DNA from 4 places in the Klebsiella sp. R445 genome. Region 4 is predicted to be linked to each of the others. Evidence: predicted binding sites of a transcription regulator. Region 4 holds the regulator's gene; each other region holds the start of a gene.
The links. Region 4 encodes CRP, which controls carbon source genes, mostly activating them, when cyclic AMP is high. Its sites were predicted from a motif close to ATGTGANNNNNNTCACAT; they were not measured.
Positions count from the first base shown of each region.

Region 1 (3,134 bases), 1.5 Mb from region 4:
CAGCAGCTGCTGGCCTTTTCTGTTTTATCTCTTCTGCTTCTTCGACACGCTGCTGCCGGCATCTTTGGTCAGGTGCAGGCTATCCACCATTCCCACCAGACAAATCAGCGCAATAAAGACGAACGAGAGGCGGAAGCTCACTCCCGGCACGCTGGTCAGGTTCAACCACTCGCTGGCTTTTTCCCCTATGCGTATCCCGATGGCACCAAGGGTGATCCCTAGACCGACGGCCAGCTGCGAAGCAGTGCTGAACAGGGTGTTGGCGTAGCTCATCTGTGGCGACGGCACATCGGCGAAAGCCAGCGTACTGACGCCGGTGAACTGGATTGAACGAAATACGCCGCCGAGGTACAGAATCAGGCAAATCAACCATACCGGCGTTTCTGGGGTTAAGAACGCGCAGGCCAGCAACGACAGCACGTTTAACGCGCCGTTGATCAACAGTAAACGACGAAAGCCCAGCCAGCGAATCAGCGGTGTAGTGGCCGGTTTAATCGTGAAGTTGCCGACAAACACCGCCAGCACCAGCAGCCCGGAGTGGAAGGGATCCATGCCAAAACCGACCTGAAACAGCAGCGGCAGCAGGAAGGGGACGGCGCTGATTGAGGCACGGAACAGCGACCCGCCATACATCGTAACCCGGAAGGTAGGGATCTGTAGCGCGTCCAGGCGCACCATCGGCCAGGCCACGCGGCGGAAATGGCGCAGTGAAAACAGCATGCAGGCGACCCCCAATCCCAGCAGGGCGAGGGTGGCCCAGCCCTGAGGCTGAGTATCGCCGAGCAGCTCCATCGCGCTCACCAGGCTGACCATCGCTACCGAGGTCGCCAGGAAGCCGGGAAGGTCGAAGGGACGCCGTTCCTCTTCCCGGATATTTGGGATAATGCGTAGCGACAGCGCGATGGCGATCAATCCGAGGGGGACATTAATAAAGAATATCCAGTGCCAGCTGGCATAGCTGGTGATAAAGCCACCCAGCGGCGGGCCGATGATCGGGGCGACCAGCGCGGGCCAGGTCAGGGTGGCAATCGCTTTGATCAGCTGATCCTTGGGCGTGGTGCGCAGCACTGCCAGTCGGCCAACCGGAACCATCAGCGCGCCGCCCATGCCCTGAAGAACGCGCATGGCAACAAAGCTGTCGACGTTGGTGGAGAAGCCGCAAAAGACCGAGGCCAGCGTAAATATCGCCAGCGCGAGGGTGAAGATTTTTCGGGCGCCAAAGCGATCGGCAATCCAGCCGCTGGCCGGGATCAATACCGCCAGCGTAATCAGGTAGGCGCTGATACCGATATTGAGGTCAACCGCCGCGACGCCAAAATCCTTCGCCATATCCGGTAACGCGGTGGCGATCACCGTACCGTCGAGAAACTCCATGAAAAAGGCCCCGGCGACCAACAGCGCCGGAGCGGAGAAGGCGCGGTCTTCCCGTGAAGAGATATCTGTACTCATTGTGTCTGCCATAGCAAGGTGAGGTTAGCCGCGAAGTACGCCCCAGACGCGTTACGCGTACCTTCCTCATTTTGTTTAATTTTTAAATTATACTTGTAATAAAAATGTGATTTGTAGCAAATTTCTATTGATTTATGTGATGCAAGTCATATTATAGCCCCATCGACAGTAACACCTGCATAACAAAATAACGGAGTCACTCCATGAAGTTGCGCAAAATCCTGAAGAGCATGTTCGAACAATATTGCAAAACCTTCAAAGACGTACCGCCTGCCGGTATGTTCTGATAAAAAAACCTGCTGCGGCAGGTTTTTTTATCTCTCGGAATTTAGGTTACTATTACGCTCCTCGAAATAGGAGTAATAAATGTCTCAACACCTCACTGAACAAGACGAACTGGTCTCTGACGTTGTCGCCTGCCAGTTAGTTATCAAACAGATCCTCGACGTCATTGATGTTATCGCCCCTGTTGAAGTGCGCGAGAAGATGACCACGCAACTGAAAGCCATCGATTTCGCCAGCCATCCAGCCTCCGCCGACCCGGTAACGCTGCGTGCGGTGCAAAAAGCCATTGCCCTGATAGAACTGAAATTTACGCCGCAGGGCGAAGCGCACTAAAAGCAGACGCCCCGCCAGAATCCTGGTGGGGCGTTAACACTGATTAATGAGAAGTAACGGGACTGATCTGGGTCGCTTGGTCATCCCTGAACAGCTTACTGTTACCCCAGCACTCTTCATAACGATGGCCGACTAAGCCTTCCACCACGATGCGCACATCGGACGGGATATCGCTAATCTTGCCGCCAGCCTTAATTCGCGCCACTTCCTGCAGCACTATCAGGTGCGCTTTGCGATCCAGCTTCATCTGCTTACTGAAGACAATCGCCGCCAGTGCCAACAGAATCACGCCGCTACAGAAGACCACAGCAATCGCGGTCACCGCGCTTTCAGGCTGCGTATGCGCTTTTGACTGGAAGCCGTAGTAGCTGAGAATAGCGCCCATGGTGAAGACGATAATCGAACGCAAAATTTTACCGGAGAAGGTCATCGCACCGGCATAAACCCCTTCGCGGCGACGGCCGGTATAGATCTCATCGACATCGGCGAGGAAGGTGTAGACGGTCCACGGAATGTAGTACACGCCGCCGGTACCCAGGCCAAACAGCACGGTGATCCCGAACATCAAAATAGTTGCCAGGTGGGACGGCAGGTGGAAGAACCACAGCGAGGTGTAGAGCAACACGGAGAAAATAACGATGCTCAGCGCCAGGATGTAGGGCTTGCTGAACCCCTTTTTCACGCACAGGCCGATAAACAACGCGGTGGAGATCAGTTGCAGAATGGAGTTCAGGCTGTTCAGCCCGGCAACCATCGCCGGATCGTGCTGCAGCACAAAGATCACGAAGTAGGTAAAGATCGAGGCAAACAGCCATTCTGCGCCGAAACCACAGAGATACATGCCGAGGTGTTTACGGAAAACACGCAGATAAAAGGTGGAAATCATATCTTTCGCCAGCGTCGACAGCGTCGCCAGCAGGCTTTTTTTCTTGTTAACCGCATGGTCTTCTTCACGCGGACGCTCCCAACTGCAGAACCACAGGCAGGAGATGGCGATAATCAGAATCAGGCCATAGGTCACTCCGGTAAGGAAGAATGGAGTGGCTGAATCTTTGCCGTACAGAAGG
Region 1 is NZ_CP180446.1:5,113,876-5,117,009, forward strand. Features, by position in the region: gene ACMYSN_RS24075 (MFS transporter) at 25-1,449, opposite strand; gene azuC (stress response protein AzuC) at 1,653-1,736, shown strand; gene ACMYSN_RS24085 (DUF2766 family protein) at 1,816-2,067, shown strand; gene ACMYSN_RS24090 (MFS transporter) at 2,111-3,134, opposite strand, start outside.
Region 1: the regulator CRP is predicted to act here: its motif matches at 1,584-1,601, upstream of azuC (stress response protein AzuC).

Region 2 (3,134 bases), 1.3 Mb from region 4:
TCACCTTTCGCGGCACCCTGCGGAACCGGTTTTTCCGGCGCCGGGACGACCAGCTCGCCATTACGACGGTCGAGGACGAAAATATTACCGGTCTTCGCTGGCGCGTAGATCACCGGAACGGTTTTGCCGTTAACGTCGATATCCGCCAGCGTCGGCTGGGACGGCATATCCATGTCCCACAGGTCGTGGTGAACGGTCTGATAGCTCCAGGCCAGTTTACCGGTTGTCGCATTCAGCGCCACGATAGAGCTGGCGTAGCGTTCCTGTTCCGGCGTACGGTTGCCGCCCCAGATATCCGGAGTGGTGACGCCCATCGGCAGGTACACCAGATCCAGCTTCGCATCATAGGCCGCCGGGGCCCACGAGTTCGGCGAGTTCAGCGTAAAGTGATGTTCATCATCCGGAATAGCGTTCGGATCTTTCGCACCCGGATCGAACACCCACATCAGCTTACCGGTGTTGACATCGAAGCCACGAATGACGCCTGACGGCTCGCGGGTTGAGAAGTTATCGGTCACCGCACCGGCAATGATAATGGTGGTGTCGGTCACGATCGGCGGAGATGTTGGTTCGTACATCCCCGGTGTGGTCACCGGCATATTGGTCTGCAGGTTGAGGACCCCTTTGTTGGCAAAGGATTCGCACAGCTGACCGTTGTCGGCGTTAATGGCGAACAGACGACCATCGTTGACCGGCAGAATGATACGGCGCGGGCAGTTGGCGACGACGTCAGCCGGCGCGCTGTCTGCTTTTGCTTCGTGGTAAGAAACGCCACGGCAGGTCACGTGCTGGAACGACGGGTCGGAATTCAGCTGCGGATCAAAGTGCCATTTTTCTTTACCGGTGGCGGCATCAAGCGCGAACAGACGCTGGTGAGCAGTACACAGGTACAGCATGTTGCCCACTTTAATCGGCGTCACTTCGTTGGTGATTTCGCCCGGATCGTTCGGCTGCTTCAGGTCGCCGGTGCGGAATACCCAGGCTTCCTTCAGGTTTTTCACGTTATCGGCGTTGATCTGCTTCAGCGGTGAGAAACGCTGGCCTTCCTGATTACGACCGTATGCCGGCCAGTCGCTATCGGCCACGGCGGAAATCGGTGCGGCAGGGGTGGCGTCGGCACTCAGAGTACCGTTCACTTCCTGCGGATCATTGAACGCCGCCCAGGTCAGGATACCGCCGCTGATCAGCAGAGCGACAACCAGACCGGCAACCGCCCCGCCAGACGGGAACGGCAAACGACGCCAGACAAAAGGCAGAATCAGCCAGATGCCGAAGAACACCAGAATATCGCTACGAGGTGTCAGCGCCCAGAAGTCAAAGCCGACTTCCCAGACGCCCCAGAGCATGGTGGCGAGCAGCAGTGCGGCATACAGCCAAAGTGCTGAACGCTTACCGCGCAGGAGTTTCACGGTAACGGCCAGCATCACCAGGCCGGCGATGGGGTAGTACCAGGAACCGCCAATCGCTGCCAGCCAGACTCCACCAATGAGAAGATACAGGCCACAGAATGCAGCAAAGAGCGCCGTCAGTGTCACGAGTAATCGTGATTGTTTAGATTTTGTTTCTGCCATAGAAAGAGACTCGGTTGTTTGTTAATTTTTTAAGTGCAATTAATTATAGGATTTAACAAGTGTGATCGGAATCACAAAATTGGCTTTATTATTCCCTGCATCGAATATTTCTTTTTACTGGTATACTGCATAGCTTGCCGGTCAACGTCGGTGCGCTCGCAGCGGCTTTGATGATTTATCTTAAGAATCAAATGGTTAGTTTTATGAAACATACTGTAGAAGTGATGATCCCGGAAGCCGAGATCAAAGCGCGTATTGCCGAACTGGGTCGTCAAATCAACGAATGCTATAAAGACAGCGGCAGTGAAATGGTGCTGGTGGGACTGCTGCGCGGCTCATTTATGTTTATGGCCGACCTGTGCCGTGAAGTTCAGGTCCCGCACGAAGTCGATTTTATGACCGCCTCCAGCTACGGCAGCGGCATGTCGACCACCCGTGATGTGAAAATCCTGAAAGACCTGGATGAAGACATTCGTGGTAAAGATGTACTGATTGTCGAAGACATCATCGACTCCGGTAACACGCTCTCGAAAGTGCGCGAAATTCTCAGCCTGCGCGAGCCGAAATCACTGGCGATTTGCACCTTGCTGGATAAACCAAGCCGCCGTGAAGTGAATGTCCCGGTTGAGTTCGTTGGTTTTGCGATTCCGGATGAGTTCGTGGTGGGCTACGGTATTGACTATGCTCAGCGCTATCGTCATCTGCCGTATGTCGGCAAAGTGGTGCTGCTGGACGAATAATCGCTTACCTGATCCCGGTCGCTGGCATGACGCATCGCCGGGGTTTCCCGGCGTGACGTGACGATCGGCGCCGGGGGCTAAAAGCAGGCAGGTTACTTGTGGTTGACGTGTTTGATTTTGAGGTTGGAAATCCCATGTCGATAACGCTGCTCGAGGGTTTCACGGCTGACGGCGGTAACATCAAGATCGCGTAACAGCCCGTCGTGAATACCGTAAGCCCAGCCGTGGATTGTCACTTTCTGACCGCGCTTCCATGCCGACTGCATAATGGTCGAATGCCCCAGGTTATAGACCTGCTCCATCACGTTCAGCTCACATAATGTATCCAGCCGACGGTCTTCCGGCATTTCACCCAGCAGCGAACTGTGCTTGAACCAGATATCGCGGATATGCAGCAGCCAGTTATCGATCAGCCCTAACTCGGTGTTATCAATCGCCGACTGTACGCCACCGCAGCCGTAGTGGCCGCAGATAATGATATGCTCGACTTCCAGCACGTCGACAGCATACTGCACCACGGACAGACAGTTCAGGTCGGTATGAATCACCAGATTGGCGACGTTACGATGGACGAACAGTTCGCCAGGCTCGAGGCCGGTTAACCGTTCAGCGGGAACGCGACTGTCAGAACATCCAATCCACAGAAAGCGTGGCTTCTGCGCTTGTGACAATTTTGCGAAAAAACCAGGGTCTTCTTCCACCAGCATTTTTGACCATAGTGCATTATTGCTGATGAGTGTATCTATATCATTCATGGACGTTCACAGCCTGTAACCAAGTAAGTGCGTTGGGCTAATATAGGTTAACCTTACTTTTTTTAAAA
Region 2 is NZ_CP180446.1:2,288,855-2,291,988, reverse strand. Features, by position in the region: gene ACMYSN_RS10705 (glucose/quinate/shikimate family membrane-bound PQQ-dependent dehydrogenase) at 1-1,571, opposite strand, end outside; gene hpt (hypoxanthine phosphoribosyltransferase) at 1,775-2,311, shown strand; gene can (carbonate dehydratase) at 2,404-3,066, opposite strand.
Region 2: the regulator CRP is predicted to act here: its motif matches at 1,631-1,648, upstream of hpt (hypoxanthine phosphoribosyltransferase).

Region 3 (3,134 bases), 1.2 Mb from region 4:
GGTTTCGACCATTTTCACCAAATCGTTATCGGCACGCACGCCGTAAGAACCGGTACACATCGTAAAGCCGTTGTTGATGCTGTCCACGGTCTCTTTCAGCCACTGCATATCTTCGATGGTCGAGACGATACGCGGCAGGCCGAGGATCGGACGCGGCGGATCGTCCGGGTGAACGGCCAGCCGTACGCCCACTTCTTCACACACCGGCACGATGGCCCGCAGGAACACGGCCATGTTATCGCGCAGCTGCGCTTTATTAATATGATCGTATTCCGCCAGACGCGCGCGGAACTGGTCGAGGGTATAGCCCTCTTCAGCGCCCGGTAAACCGGCAATGATGTTACGGGTCAGCTTGTCGATTTCCGCCGCGCTCATCGCCGCAAATCGGGCCTGCGCCTGGCGCTGCTCTTCTTCGCTGTAATCTGCTTCGGCTCCGGGACGCTTAAGGATATGCAGCTCAAATGCCGCAAAGGCGATTTGGTCAAAACGCAGCGCTTTCGAGCCGTCCGGCAACTGGTATTCCAGATCGGTACGCGTCCAGTCGAGAATCGGCATGAAGTTGTAGCATACGGTATCAATCCCGCAGGCCGCGAGGTTGCGAATGCTCTGCTGGTAGTTGGCAATCCAGGTCGCACACTGCCCGCTATGGGTCTTAATCTCTTCGTGTACCGGAATGCTTTCAACGACTGACCAGGTCAGCCCTTTTTCCGCCAACAGCGCCTTCCGCTGTTGAATTTCTTCAACCGGCCAGACCTGACCGTTAGGAATATGGTGCAGTGCGGTGACAACTCCAGTTGCGCCCGCCTGTCGTACATCATCAAGCGATACCGGATCGTTCGGTCCATACCAACGCCAGGTTTGCTCCATCGCTATGCCCTCTCAAAGTTGTTATACCAATAATCTCAACGTCAATGACGACTACCATACATGCTTATTGTAAAGGATCAATGAATCCCGCTGGATTGATTGATCCAGCTCACACTAAGCGGATAAATACGGCTTACCAATTTAATTTGTTGTCATATAACTTTACACTGACCTTGTTAATCATTGGTTAATCAGGTGTATAAAGAATGACGACTATTGCGACAGCTACGCTGCCAGAAAACGTGCAACTTCCTCAGTATGATCGCAGCCAGCTGCGTTCGCGTATTGTGCACTTTGGTTTTGGCGCCTTTCACCGCGCGCACCAGGCCCTGCTAACGGATCGGGTACTCAACGCCGGTGGCGGAGACTGGGGGATCTGTGAAATTAGTCTGTTCAGTGGCGATAAGCTAATGAGCCAGCTTCGCCAGCAGGACCACCTGTTCACCGTGCTGGAAAAAGGGGCCGCAGGCAATCAGCCGATTGTCGTGGGCGCGGTTCACGAATGCCTGAACGCCAAACTGGACTCGCTGCCCGCCATTATTGAGAAATTCTGCGAGCCGCAGGTGGCTATCGTTTCGCTGACCATCACCGAGAAAGGCTACTGCATTGACCCCGCGACGGGTTCACTGGATTTGACACAGCCGCGGATTATTCACGATCTGGAAAACCCGACGCTGCCGCAGTCGGTCCCGGGCATTCTGGTCGAAGCGCTGTCGCGCCGTCGTGAACGAGGCCTGGCGCCGTTTACAGTGCTCTCCTGCGATAATATTCCTGATAACGGCCACGTCGTTAAAAATGCCGTCCTCGGCATGGCGCAAAAGCGCAGCGCGGAACTGGCGCAGTGGATTGCTGAACACGTCAGCTTCCCCGGTACCATGGTGGACCGTATCGTGCCTGCCGCCACCGACGAGTCGCTGGCTGAAATCCGCGCCGCGCTGGGGGTAGAAGATCCTTGCGCCATCAGCTGTGAGCCGTTTATTCAGTGGGTCGTCGAAGACAACTTCGTTGCCGGTCGCCCGGCGTGGGAAACCGCCGGCGTGCAGATGACCGACAATGTTCTGCCGTGGGAACAGATGAAGCTACGGATGCTCAATGGTAGCCATTCGTTCCTTGCGTATCTTGGCTACCTGGCAGGCCACGCGCATATCAGCGACTGTATGCAGGATGAAGTCCTGCGCACCGCCGCTCGCCGCTTAATGCTTGATGAACAGGCGCCGACGCTGACCATCGAAAACGTTGACCTGACGGCCTATGCCGACAGCCTGATCGCCCGCTTTGCCAACCCGGCGCTGAAACATCGCACCTGGCAAATTGCGATGGACGGCAGCCAGAAGCTGCCACAGCGCATGCTGGACGGCATTCGCGTGCATCTTGAGCGCGGCAGTCAGTGGCCGTTACTGGCGCTTGGTGTCGCCGGCTGGATGCGCTACGTCAGCGGCGTGGACGATGCCGGTCAGGCTATTGATGTTCGTGACCCGCTGGCGGAGAAGATTCAGGCCCTGGTCGCCGGCAGTTGCGAGGAGGAGCGTGTTAACGCCCTGCTCTCGCTGGAAGAGATCTTTGGCCGCGATCTGCCGCGCAATGCGCAGTTTGTCGCTGACATTAGCGCCGCCTGGCACCAGCTGTCGGTTTCTGGCGCTCGCCAGGCCATCGCTACGCTAGTGCAGATTTAACAATTTCTGCTGTTTAGCGGGCAGAATTTTTTTCTGCCCGCCCTTCCTCTTCTCTTTTCGTCATTTTTTCGTCAGGATAGTCGTAACTGTTACAACATTACATTTGCGTCCTGGAGAAAATGTGACCAAAACAAACTTGATCACGGGGTTTCTCGGCAGCGGTAAGACGACCTCGATTCTTCATCTGCTGGCCCATAAGCCTGCAGATGAAAAATGGGCCGTGCTGGTTAATGAGTTTGGCGAAGTGGGTATCGACGGGGCCTTGCTGGCCGAAAGCGGTGCGCTACTCAAAGAGATCCCCGGCGGCTGCATGTGCTGCGTCAACGGCCTGCCGATGCAGGTTGGGCTGAACACCCTGCTACGCCAGGGAAAACCGGATCGTCTGCTGATTGAGCCCACCGGGCTTGGCCACCCTAAACAAATTCTCGATATCCTCACCGCCGCCGTCTACGAACCATGGATCGATCTTCGGGCAACGCTGTGCGTCCTCGATCCCCGTCAGCTGCTCGATAGCAAAGTGCTGGCGAATGATAATTTCCGCGATCAGCTTGCCGCGGCTGACATTATCATCAGCAATAAAACGGACCGCATGAC
Region 3 is NZ_CP180446.1:4,833,427-4,836,560, reverse strand. Features, by position in the region: gene uxuA (mannonate dehydratase) at 1-867, opposite strand, end outside; gene ACMYSN_RS22825 (mannitol dehydrogenase family protein) at 1,074-2,540, shown strand; gene ACMYSN_RS22820 (CobW family GTP-binding protein) at 2,662-3,134, shown strand, end outside.
Region 3: the regulator CRP is predicted to act here: its motif matches at 965-982, upstream of ACMYSN_RS22825 (mannitol dehydrogenase family protein).

Region 4 (3,134 bases):
AGGACTACATCAACTTCATCACCCCGCAGTTTTCCCGTACCCATATCAACTTCCAGCGAGTCCCCACCGTCGATACCTCGAACCCGTTTGCGGCGAAAGGCATCCCTTCACTGGATGAAAGTTTTGTGGTGATCCACTTCCGTAATCTGCAGGATATCGATTTCCCGTGGCTGCTCGCGATGCTGCAGGGATCGTTTATCTCGCATATCAATACGCTGGTGGTTCCGGGGGGCAAAATGGGTCTGGCGATGGAGCTGATCATGACGCCGCTGGTAGAGCGCCTGATGGAAGGCAGAAAGATCGACTAGCCATAAAAAACCCCGGACGTATAACGACTGGGGTTGTTCTCTGCTACCTGGCACTATCCGGCCGTCAGTTAGCCTTCAATGACTTCATAGGTGTGGGTGATGTTGACTGCTTTTTGCAGCATCAGCGCCACCGAGCAATATTTCTCTGCCGACAGATCCACCGCACGCGATACCGCCGCATCCTTCAGCTCTTTGCCAGTCACAATGAAATGCATGTTGATATGGGTAAACAGGCGCGGCGCCTCTTCCCGGCGTTCAGAAGTCAGCTTCACCTCACAGTTGGTCACGTCGTGACGCCCTTTCTGCAAAATAGACACAACATCAATCGCGCTGCATCCGCCCGCCGCCATCAACACCATTTCCATCGGGCTTGGCGCTTTATCTCCGGAGTTGCCGTCCATCAGAATCTGGTGACCTGATGCGGACTCTCCGATGAAGGTTAACCCTTCAACCCATTTCACACGAGCTTGCATAAAATTTAACTCCGAGGTTGCAATTTTCCTGACAGATTACGCGCACATAACAATTCTCGCAACGGAAGGCGACCTACATCATGCTGAAGCAAGACACCAGGAGACATGCGGCAAAAGCTATGCTAAAACAGTCGGGATGCTACAGTATTACATTAATGTATTGCATGTATGCAGAGGAGTTCACATTACAGGCTGAAGAAAAATCACCAGCCATTTCCCAGGCATAGGGAAACAATACGATTGCATGCCCGGATGCCGTGTAGTGTCGGCACCCGGAGATAGCTTATAACAGAGGATAACCGCGCATGGTGCTTGGCAAACCGCAAACAGACCCTACCCTCGAATGGTTCTTGTCTCATTGCCATATTCATAAGTACCCATCGAAAAGCACGCTGATCCACCAGGGTGAAAAAGCAGAAACGTTGTACTACATCGTCAAAGGCTCTGTGGCTGTGCTCATCAAGGATGAAGAAGGTAAAGAGATGATCCTCTCTTACCTCAACCAGGGCGATTTCATCGGTGAATTAGGCTTGTTTGAAGAAGGCCAGGAGCGTAGCGCCTGGGTACGTGCAAAAACCGCATGTGAAGTGGCCGAAATCTCTTACAAAAAATTCCGTCAGTTGATCCAGGTTAACCCGGATATTCTGATGCGCTTGTCGTCGCAGATGGCTCGTCGTCTGCAGGTCACCTCCGAAAAAGTGGGTAACCTTGCCTTCCTCGACGTCACCGGTCGTATCGCTCAGACGCTGCTGAATCTGGCTAAACAGCCGGATGCCATGACCCACCCTGATGGTATGCAAATTAAAATTACCCGCCAGGAAATTGGTCAGATCGTCGGTTGTTCTCGTGAAACCGTCGGCCGTATTCTGAAGATGCTGGAAGATCAGAATCTGATCTCCGCACACGGTAAAACTATCGTCGTTTACGGTACGCGTTAAGTCGTTAAAACGGCGTGTTGCCCCCGCAATACGCCGTTTTTGTCTCCCCCTGATGTGGCGCAGGCTGATTTACCACCCGGAAGTCAACTATGCACTGCGGCAAACGCTGGTGTTGTGTTTGCCTGTCGCGGTCGGTCTTCTCCTCGGTCATCTGCAACAGGGTCTGCTGTTCTCCTTAGTGCCTGCCTGCTGTAACGTCGCCGGTCTGGACACCCCGCACAAACGCTTTTTCAAACGCCTGATCGTGGGTGGCTCGCTGTTTGCTGGCTGTAGCCTGGTGGTCCAGCTACTGCTGCAACAGGAGATCCCGCTGCCCCTGATCCTTAGCGGCCTGGCGCTGCTGCTTGGCGTGACGGCAGAGATTAGCTCGCTCCATGCCAGACTCCTCCCGGCCTCGCTGATTGCGGCCATCTTTACCCTGAGCCTTGCCGGGAACATGCCCATCTGGGAGCCGCTGTTGATCTACGCGCTCGGCACCTTGTGGTACGGATTGTTTAGCTGGTTCTGGTTCTGGCTCTGGCGTGAACAGCCGCTACGTGAATCCCTGAGCCTGCTCTACAGGGAGCTGGCTAACTACTGCGAAGCGAAATACAGCCTGCTGACTCAGCATATCGACCCGGCGACATCGCTCCCGCCGCTGCTCACTCGCCAGCAAAAGGTGGTGGACCTGATCACCCAGTGCTATCAGCAGATGCATATGCTGGCGGCGAACCAGCGCAACGATCACAAGCGCCTGCTGCGGGCGTTTCAGGTGGCGCTGGATCTACAGGAACATATCTCCGTCAGCCTGCATCAGCCTGAGGAAGTCCAGAAGCTGGTGGAGCGTAGCCACGCGGAGGCGGTGATCCGCTGGAACGCGCAAACCGTTGCCGCCCGTTTGCGGGTGCTGGCCGACGACATTCTGTACCATCGCTATCCGCAACGCTTTCATATGGATAAGCAGATTGGCGCGCTGGAGAAAATTGCCTGGCAGCACCCCGACAACCCGGTCGGGCAATTCTGTGCCTGGCACTTTAGCCGCATCGCCCGCGTGCTGCGTACCCAGCGCCCGCTGTATGCCCGCAACCTGATGGCAGATAAAGAACGCCGCCTGCCGCTGTTGCCTGCGCTAAAGCACTATCTCTCATGGAAATCGCCGGCGCTGCGCAATGCAGCGCGTATCTGCGTGATGCTCACTGCCGCCAGCCTGATGGGCAGCGCCCTGCACCTTCCCAAGCCTTACTGGATCTTAATGACGGTGCTTTTCGTCACCCAAAACGGCTACGGCGCGACGCGAGTGCGCATCGTCCATCGGGCGGCCGGCACCCTCGCAGGCCTCGCCATTGCCGGGCTGACGCTGCACTTTCACGTTCCCGATGGCTATACTCTGACCGCGCTGCTGATCATTACGCTGCTGAGCTACCTGATTATTCGCA
Region 4 is NZ_CP180446.1:3,622,459-3,625,592, reverse strand. Features, by position in the region: gene ACMYSN_RS16865 (phosphoribulokinase) at 1-308, shown strand, start outside; gene ACMYSN_RS16860 (OsmC family protein) at 377-781, opposite strand; gene crp (cAMP-activated global transcriptional regulator CRP) at 1,087-1,719, shown strand; gene ACMYSN_RS16850 (YccS/YhfK family putative transporter) at 1,772-3,134, shown strand, end outside.